One region of the Robertmurraya sp. FSL R5-0851 genome, then DNA from elsewhere that is predicted to be linked to it. Evidence: riboswitches for the same ligand, from Rfam matches in the RefSeq annotation. Region 1 holds a riboswitch; the other holds the start of a gene.
What was found. A riboswitch is a leader RNA that binds a small molecule or an ion and turns the genes downstream of it on or off. The one in region 1 is predicted to bind cyclic di-AMP.
Positions count from the first base shown of each region.

Region 1 (4,626 bases):
TGTTCTAGTTAATTCTTGGATGATTAAGGTTAATCGGTCCACTGGAATCGGTGCAAAATGGGTGTGTAAATAGGTTGCCGTTCCTAATCCTATAGCAACTAAACCCATTCCAAAACATATCAATTGGCTGTACCAATGTTCAGGTGAAACCCAATCGCGCAATAAAAAAAGCCACAGATCAATACCAATACCTGTTATCAATGCCGTTAACAACCCCAAAGCTTCTGGTCTTTGTCTTTTTAAAATGGAATTACAACAAATGATTAGGAAAGCTAGGATGATTTCCCAACTACCCACAGTAAATCCCACAGTCTTGGAAAGTCCCACTAAAACTGCATCAAAAGGTGAAGTGCCCAGGTCTGATTGTATAGTGAAAGAAATACCAAGGGTTAATATGAAAATTCCTACTACATATAAAGCATATTTCACTTTTCTCGACCTCTTTATCATTATTTTTTTGTTGCAAACGCAACAAAATTAGGTTAAATTTAACATATACTATTTTTATTGTATTTGCAACAAAAATACGTGCTGAGGAGGGAATTATGAAGGAAATTCTTCGTGAAATGGGAATGATTGCAAGAGCATTAGATTCAATAAGCAATATAGAGTTTAAAGAGTATGACCTGACAAAAGGACAGTATTTGTACTTGGTGAGAATATGCGAAAACCCTGGGATTATTCAAGAAAAGGTAGCGGAAATGATAAAAGTCGATCGAACAACAGCCGCTCGAGCGATAAAAAAACTCGAAATGAATGGGTTTATTGAAAAAAAAGAAGATCAACAGAACAAAAAAATTAAAAAACTCTTTTCAACAGAGAAAGGGAAACAGGTCTATCCTTATATCAAAAGAGAAAATGATTATTCCAATAAGGTAGCGTTAGAGGGCTTTTCCGAAAAAGAAGTAGAAACCTTGTTCCATCATCTTCAAAGAGTTAGAAAAAATGTAGAAAAAGACTGGGAATTTGTAAAAAAGGGAAACAAGAGAAATTATTGATGATATAAAGGAGCGACAGATTTAATGATAAATATCCAACCATGTACCCTTGAGGATTCACGCCAACTTCAAGAAATTAGTTATGTAACTTTTAATGAGACATTTAAGCAGCAGAATTCACCCGAAAATATGAAGGCCTATATGGAGAGGGCATTCCACTTAAACCAGCTAGAAAAAGAATTAGCTAATATTTCTTCGCAATTCTTTTTTGTTTATTTAAATCATGAACTTGCTGGATATTTAAAGGTAAATACCAAGGATGCTCAGACGGAAGAAATGGGTGATGAAGCACTTGAAATTGAGAGAATTTATATAAAAAGAGAATGTCAAAAACACGGTCTTGGTAAATATATGCTAAATAAAGCGATAGAAATAGCAAAGGCGCGTGATATGAAGAAAATCTGGTTAGGTGTATGGGAAAAAAATGAAAATGCGATTGCTTTTTATCAGAAAATGGGTTTTGTCCAAACAGGAGAGCATTCTTTTTATATGGGTGATGAGGAACAAAGGGACTTGATCATGACGAAAACACTCATCTAACTTTTTAGGAAAGGGGAATTACATGTATATTCCAAACTATTTTAAGATCACAGATGAAACCATAGCCTACGATATAATGAAAGAGCATAGTTTTGCGACGCTTATTTCTCAAAATAACGGAATGCCATTCGCCACTCATTTACCATTAATGTTGAACAAGGAGAATACCTACTTATACGGACACTTTGCTCGTCCCAATCCTCAGTGGACTAATATCCAAAATCAAACCGTACTAGCTATTTTCCATGGTCCTCATTGTTATATCTCCCCATCTTGGTATGAGACAAATAAGGCGGTTCCAACATGGAATTACGTGACTGTTCATGTGTATGGAGAAGTCGAGCTTTTAGAGGATGAACATGAGTTAATGAATTCTTTACATGAAATGGTATTAAAATATGAGGCTCCTGACAGTTCATACAAATTACAGAACGTAGATGGTGAGTTTCTCACTGGAATGAACAAAGGAATTCAAGGTTTCAAAATAAAAATCAATAAAATCGAAGGAAAAGCGAAGTTAAGTCAAAACCATTCTACACAGCGACAAGAGCTAGTTATTGAACAACTAGATCGTTGTTCAAATACAGATGAGAAACAGATTGCTTCTTTGATGAAGGCTAATCTAAAAAAGTAATGGATTCTTTATTGACAGTATATTGTGCAAGTAATATATTTGTCTAAGATAAAACTAAATAAAAAAGCCGAATCTTTATTGAGCGGGGGAACCAATCTTTTGGGGTGAATCTACAATTTGTAGAAGGAGACTCTCAACTCCTAATCCGTCAGCTAACCTCGTAGGTGTTATTGAGGGTGGATGTATTTTTATACATACAGGCCATTCTATTCTTTAGAATGGTCTTTTTTAATGAAGAAAGGGAAGGAAGTTACAGATGAAACAAATAGCTGTGCAGCGCGATGACAATGTGATTGTGGCACCACTTGCTGAAGAAATTCTCCAAAAGGGTGATGTGTTGATTGTGATTGGTCATAATGCAGACTTGAATCGCTTTGAAGAAAAAGGTGTATAAGAATGAAAACCAAGATGATAAACATGAATCCTTCTCAATTATTAATTTTAGTTTTTACTATCTTTATTATTATAGGAACGATTTTTCTTAAACTTCCATGGGCAACCACGACATCGATCAGTTGGTGGGATGCACTATTTACGGCAACTTCAGCCATGACTGTTACTGGCCTAGCAGTGGTTGATACAGAAACAGCATACACCTTGTTTGGCGAGATTGTAATTGTCTCATTGATTCAATTAGGCGGATTGGGAATTATGTCATTTGCGGTTTTAATCTTTATGGTTCTTGGAAAAAAGATTGGATTTAGGGAGCGAATCCTTGTTCAACAATCCATGAATCAAACTTCACTTGGTGGAGTCGTTCAATTAGTCAGGAACTTGTTTTTCTTTTCATTAGTTATTGAATTCATTGCCATGGTGTTGTTGTCCTTACGCTGGGTTCCAGAGCTGGGGTGGTCGAAGGGGATTTATTATAGCTTTTTTCATTCTATATCTGCGTTCAATAATGCTGGCTTTGCGTTATGGTCGGATGGACTTAGTAGATACGTAGGTGACCCAATAATAAATATTGTCATCACATTATTGTTTATCATTGGAGGTCTTGGATTTACGGTTTTAGCCGATTTAAAAAGTAAAGATACCTTTCGAAAACTTAGTTTACATTCAAAAATAATGATTGTCGGTACCTTTTCTATAAATATTGTTGCCATGCTTTTCATTTTCATTTTAGAATATGGAAATCCGAATACACTTGGCTCCTTATCCTTGGTTGAAAAATGGTGGGCATCGTATTTTCAAGCAGTGACAACTAGAACAGCTGGATTTAACAGTCTGGATATTGGAAGTTTGAGTGATCCAACGATCCATTTTATGATACTACTAATGTTTGTAGGTGCGGGCAGTGCATCGACGGGTGGAGGAATCAAACTAACGACATTCATTGTCATCGTGTTAGCTGTGGTAACGTACCTCAAAGGTAAAAAAGAAATTGTAGTGGCTAGAAGAACGGTCGCTGAAACCATCATATTCCGCTCATTAGCTATTACTATGATCTCTTTAACTTTAATTTTCTTGGCCATCTTTGTATTAACCATTACAGAAGAAGCAGCTTTCCTACCGATTGTGTTTGAAGTCGTTTCTGCGTTTGGGACAGTAGGTTTATCCATGGGAATCACTGGAACTCTCTCGATCATCGGTAAGCTGGTCATTATTATTGTCATGTTTGCAGGCAAGTTAGGTCCTTTAACGTTTGCTTTTTCTCTTGCACGTCAAGAAAAGTCGAAAATCCGTTATCCGCAGGAAGATGTGTTAACAGGTTGATCAATTTACATAAAGCTTCCTAAATTTAACATTTCATGTAGCATATTAATTTAAAGCAGATTACTTCATGTTTATTCTCATATCATGAACATGAAGCTATTAACCGAAATAAAAAAACAAAGCAGTTGATTATCACATCAACTGCTTTTTCAATGGCAATTTTTTGTTTCACTTCTAATCAGAACACCTTATATCCGACAGTTCAGATTGCTTGTAAAAGTATAGTAATTTGACCATTCCAAATACTCACTTTTAAGGGAGGGAGAAGGGTGACTAATATAGAAATTCAAAACTGCTTAAAAGAAAATATGATGAATATAAAGAACACTTTTCACGATACATCTGACCTTATTGTTAGAAAGATAAAGGTGGGCTCCAAAGGATCTTTTGATATAAATATCGTTTATCTGGACGGAATTATGGATGTAGATCTGATTCAGGAGAACGTCATAAAGCCTTTACTAGAACCGTTCAAGATTGTTAGTTTTAGGGAATCAATAGTTGATCAAGTCATTGAAAGAATAATTGAATCGGCAGATGTGAAAACCACTACGGAGTATAAGGTATTGACCGATAGTCTTGTACAAGGAAGTACCATATTACTGATTGACGGGTATCGAAAAGGAATAATAATACCATCTCCTAAATGGCCCGAAAGAAGTATCGAAGCATCAATTGGAGAACGTTCCTCAAGAGGTCCACAAATTGGATTAACAGAAAAAATGAAAACAAATATAA
Region 1 covers NZ_JBBOOE010000001.1:2,428,165-2,432,790, reverse strand. Annotated here, with positions in the region: gene MKX65_RS12315 (YczE/YyaS/YitT family protein) at 1-429, opposite strand, end outside; gene MKX65_RS12310 (MarR family transcriptional regulator) at 546-998, shown strand; gene MKX65_RS12305 (GNAT family N-acetyltransferase) at 1,023-1,538, shown strand; gene MKX65_RS12300 (FMN-binding negative transcriptional regulator) at 1,561-2,172, shown strand; cyclic di-AMP (ydaO/yuaA leader) riboswitch at 2,228-2,354, shown strand; gene MKX65_RS12295 (TrkA C-terminal domain-containing protein) at 2,429-2,566, shown strand; gene MKX65_RS12290 (TrkH family potassium uptake protein) at 2,569-3,888, shown strand; gene MKX65_RS12285 (spore germination protein) at 4,158-4,626, shown strand, end outside.

Region 2 (4,626 bases), on a different contig from region 1:
CCCTCATATGAGAGTAAACGTAGAAGTTGAAAAAACAGCTTAAATCAGTAGGACCAGTATAGTAGAAAAGAGTTTTAGGTGTTAGAAGTCTCGTACATTTGAAGCACGGATTAGTCAGCAAAGCAATAAAACTTCGGGCAAGGACCCTGTGGGGCAGCATGACTGACATCCACCTCATGGAAAGGTTGGACGAAGGAATTTGAGAGCGAAGACTCTGTGAGGCATGGGAGGGTTGACCTCCATAAGATATGTGGATATCCACCAGTGCGATCATATTTTTACTCATCCACCATTTTTTTGTAAGTGCGTGGCTGATGAGCTATCAGTCTTTTTACTCCAAAGCTCCAAATTTATCCTTACGAGATAAATCCAACCATAGTATCGAGCTTAAACTCTAAAATTACAATTTATAAAATACTGAGAATACTGGAGAAAACGTGAGTTTTCACTTTGTTTATTGAGGGAGGTTTATGGAATAGGAACTATTCTTATTAGTAAAATCGTTGGTAATTGCATTAGGTATAAATAGAGAAGGATTTCTTCGGGAATGATATACACAAACAAATTGAAAGGTCGATGTTATTGAAGAAAAAGCAAATGTTTTCTCTAACTATGATAGTCATTCCTTGGCTTTCTGTTTTGTTTATGGACAAGAAATCATTCTTAAGGTATTTACCTGTTGCAAGTTTTGTTAATCTATTTATAAGTGTCTTTAGTGTCATCAGCAATAAGAAAAGATGGTGGAAAAATAAAAACCCATTCTCCCCAGGGAATGTAGATTTCTCATACATATTAGGGCCATACTTTGTAGCAACATTATGGATATTTAAATTTACTTATGGTAATTTCCCGAAATATTTGATTGTTAATGTAATGCTAAATATCTTTAATGCTTTTCCTATGGCTACTGTGTGGGAAAAGGTGGGTGCATTTAAATTTAAAAAAATCACTCATACTAGCTGGTACTTTATTTGTATATTGCTATCAATTATTATCTACGGATATCAATATGTCATCGAAAAAACGATTGTAAATGAGAGTAGACTAAAATTATAGTTATAAAATATATCGCTTACGCTAGCTACTGTTAAAAGGGTGTTGATCCAGAGGTGGATTAATGCCTATTTCTGTTGAATTTCTTTGTTGTATAAAAGAAGCAGTTTTACTCAAGAGGAATAGCAAAAAAATAAAGACATAAAACAAAGTTACGCTTTGTAGATATTTTCTTCTAGATTCAACATTTAAACCACTTATTGACAACGAGAAAAAGTGGATATATATTTGTCTAAGAAAAAATTAAATGAAATGCCTAATCTAAATTGAGCGGGGGAACCAATCTTTTGGGGTGAATCTACGTTTAGTAGAAGGAGACTCTCAACTCCTAATCCGTCAGCTAACCTCGTAGGCGAATTGAGGGTGGAATGTATTTAATGATACGGGCCATTCTATTTTTTAGAATGGTCTTTTTTATTTTCTGGAAAGGACGGAGACAAATGAAGCAAATAGCCGTACTAGGATTGGGTAGATTTGGAGGGAGTTTAGTTAAAGAATTTAATGAATTAGGAATTGATACAATGGCAGTAGACAAAAGCATAGACAAAGTAAATGAATTTGCTTCTTATGCCACTCATGCTATCCAAGCAAATACTCTTGATGAACCTACTCTGAAGCATTTAGGTATTAGAAATTTTGATTTAGTGGTTGTCTCATTCGGAGACGATATTGAAGCAAGTATCTTAACTACCCTCCATTTAAAAGAGCTGGGAGTTAAGCAAGTGTGGGCAAAGGCTCAAAATGACTATCATCATAAAGTTTTAGATAAAATTGGTGCGGATCGAATTATTCACCCAGAAAGGGACATGGCCAAACGGGTAGCCCATTATATCGCATCCGAAAAAATTATTGATTATATTGAACTTTCTAAGGACCATAGTATCGTTGAAATAGTAGCATCCGATAAATTACATAATCAAACTTTACTTGAACTCGATGTTAGAGCAAAATATGGGTGCAGTGTGGTTGCTGTTCAGCGCGGGGAGGACGTAATTGTTGCACCAGTAGCGGAAGAGGTATTACAAAAAGGAGATGTTTTGATTGTGATAGGACATAATTCCGATTTAAACCGTTTTGAAGAAAAAGGTGTGTAACATGAAAAATAAATTTATAAACGTAAATCCGTCGCAATTATTGGTTTTGGTTTTTGCTATTTCTATACTATTGGGTACAATTCTTCTTAAACTTCCTTTTGCAACGACAACTACTGTTAGTTGGCTGGATGCACTTTTTACAGCTACATCAGCCATGACAGTTACAGGCCTTGTAGTTGTTGATACAGAAACAGCCTATACTCTTTTTGGTGAGATCGTCATTGCTTCTTTAATTCAGTTAGGGGGATTAGGGATCATGTCCTTTGCTGTCCTTATCTACTTGGTTCTTGGAAGGAAGATTGGTTTTAAAGAAAGAGTTCTCGTCCAACAGGCTTTAAATCAAACTTCTCTAGGAGGGATTGTTCAATTAGTAAGAAATCTATTCATCTTTTCATTAGGTATCGAGCTAATAGCCATGATTTTACTATCTCTGCGTTGGGTTCCTGAAATGGGGTTTGCTAAAGGAATCTATTATAGCTTTTTTCATTCTATTTCAGCCTTTAATAATGCTGGATTTGCCTTATGGTCTGACGGTTTAAGCCGTTATGTTGGAGATCCAGTTGTTAATATTGTTATAACTTTACTCTTTATCATAGGGGGAATTGGCTTTACCGTTTTAGCCGACCTAAAGAATAAACGAACGTTTCAAAAGCTTAGCCTACATTCGAAAATTATGATCATTGGTACGTTTGTTATAAACCTATTAGCCATGTTCTTTATATTCTTCTTGGAATATGGAAACCCCAATTCATTAGGGTCCTTATCTGTAGTGGAAAAATGGTGGGCATCGTATTTTCAAGCTGTTACGCCTAGGACAGCAGGATTTAACACTTTAGATATTGGGAGTTTAACCGACCCCACTATTCATCTAATGATTCTCTTAATGTTTGTAGGTGCTGGAAGTGCTTCTACAGGTGGGGGAATTAAACTAACCACATTCTTAATTATTGTGTTGACGGTTGTTACTTATTTAAAAGGAAAAAAAGAAATCGTTGTTGCTAGAAGATCTATAAGCGATACCATCATTTTTCGGTCACTTGCTATTACTATGATTGCTCTAACATTAGTATTTTTAGCTGTCTTTGTATTAACCATTACGGAGGATTCAACTTTCTTACCAATTTTGTTTGAGGTTGTTTCTGCTTTTGGTACCGTAGGCTTATCTATGGGGATTACTGCTTCCCTTTCAATTATTGGTAAGATAGTTATTATCATAGTCATGTTCACTGGTAAATTAGGGCCATTAACACTCGCATTTTCTCTTGCACGGCAGGAAAAATCTAAAATACGTTATCCTCAAGAGGATGTTTTAACAGGATAAGTATGTATGATTCATTTGGCCACCTTTAAGGTGGCTTTATTAAAGATATTTCAAGTTTGTGATAGGGGGCATTAATTTAGAAAGATTAATGCTTTTTCTTATGGAATCTTTTATTGCAGTTAAGGGCAGCATCCTTTAATGAGATAATGAGAATGAAATTTAAAGCTATGATTGTGAACCCATACACTTAAATAATAGGGGGCTTTTATTGTGCGAAATGTTTCTGGCTCAAATTGAGATTGGCTACAATACTCAGGTAAAGGTCAGACAGTTCCTGTCGGAACTGAAGGGTTATATCGAAGAATCAAATGATGGGGTAACGCCCTGAAGGGTTCTCTCTTAGTCGAATAGCATTTGAGTTAGTAAGAATGATAGTGTTATAAGCTCGGCGAAAAGGCGTGAGAAATTACCGTAGCAGTTTTGGCTGCCGAAAGCCTCCTCGATGGAGTGGTGTAATTCATGGTGCTTGAGTTGATTGAATATGGTGAGAATGCAAATAAACCTATAATAAAAGGTTAAGCTGACGAACTTCTGAATGTACGGGTCTACACGCCCAATACATAGAAATGTGTATATCACTTAATGTGAGGTTAACAGTGGATGAGTAAGACTAACAAATATAAAAGTCCATGATATGTTACAGGCATATGAACGGTTAACAGGCTTACAGGAAGCACCTAAGTTCATTCTATAATAGATATAATTCAACATTGTAAGCTGATATCGTGGAGAGCTTACTCTCTAAGAAGCGTTGATAAGGAAAGCAGTAATGAAAATAGTTACTGTATAACTTGTCTTTGTATCAGTGAAAGTGGTGGCACAGTACCAAGGAAAGGTCTAATCAACCTGGAGGGATAGCCACTAGACTAAAAAGAATCATTCAACCATGTAACACAGTTCTTTATCGGTTAATAAGGTTCTTGTGAGACTAAGAGAGGTTCAACTCCCAAGGGAGTCACCAACTTGTTGAAACGGAAGAAACTGAGACACAATGAATATTACGATATGCAACATTGCTTCGATAATTTATATTCTCAAAGTGTCGATGGTCAAAATTTCTATGACTTAATGAAACTGATCAGATCCGATGAAAATATACGTCTTGCTTATCGAAACATTAAAAGAAACACAGGGAGTAAAACAGCAGGGACAAATAAA
Region 2 covers NZ_JBBOOE010000002.1:234,986-239,611, forward strand. Annotated here, with positions in the region: partial or broken gene MKX65_RS25410 (IS110 family transposase) at 1-43, shown strand, start outside; gene MKX65_RS25415 (hypothetical protein) at 583-1,056, shown strand; cyclic di-AMP (ydaO/yuaA leader) riboswitch at 1,297-1,424, shown strand; gene MKX65_RS25420 (NAD-binding protein) at 1,494-2,147, shown strand; gene MKX65_RS25425 (TrkH family potassium uptake protein) at 2,149-3,468, shown strand; partial or broken gene MKX65_RS25430 (reverse transcriptase domain-containing protein) at 4,432-4,626, shown strand, end outside.
Region 2: it holds a riboswitch for cyclic di-AMP, as region 1 does, so the genes downstream of both, MKX65_RS25420 (NAD-binding protein) here and MKX65_RS12295 (TrkA C-terminal domain-containing protein) in region 1, are expected to answer to the same signal.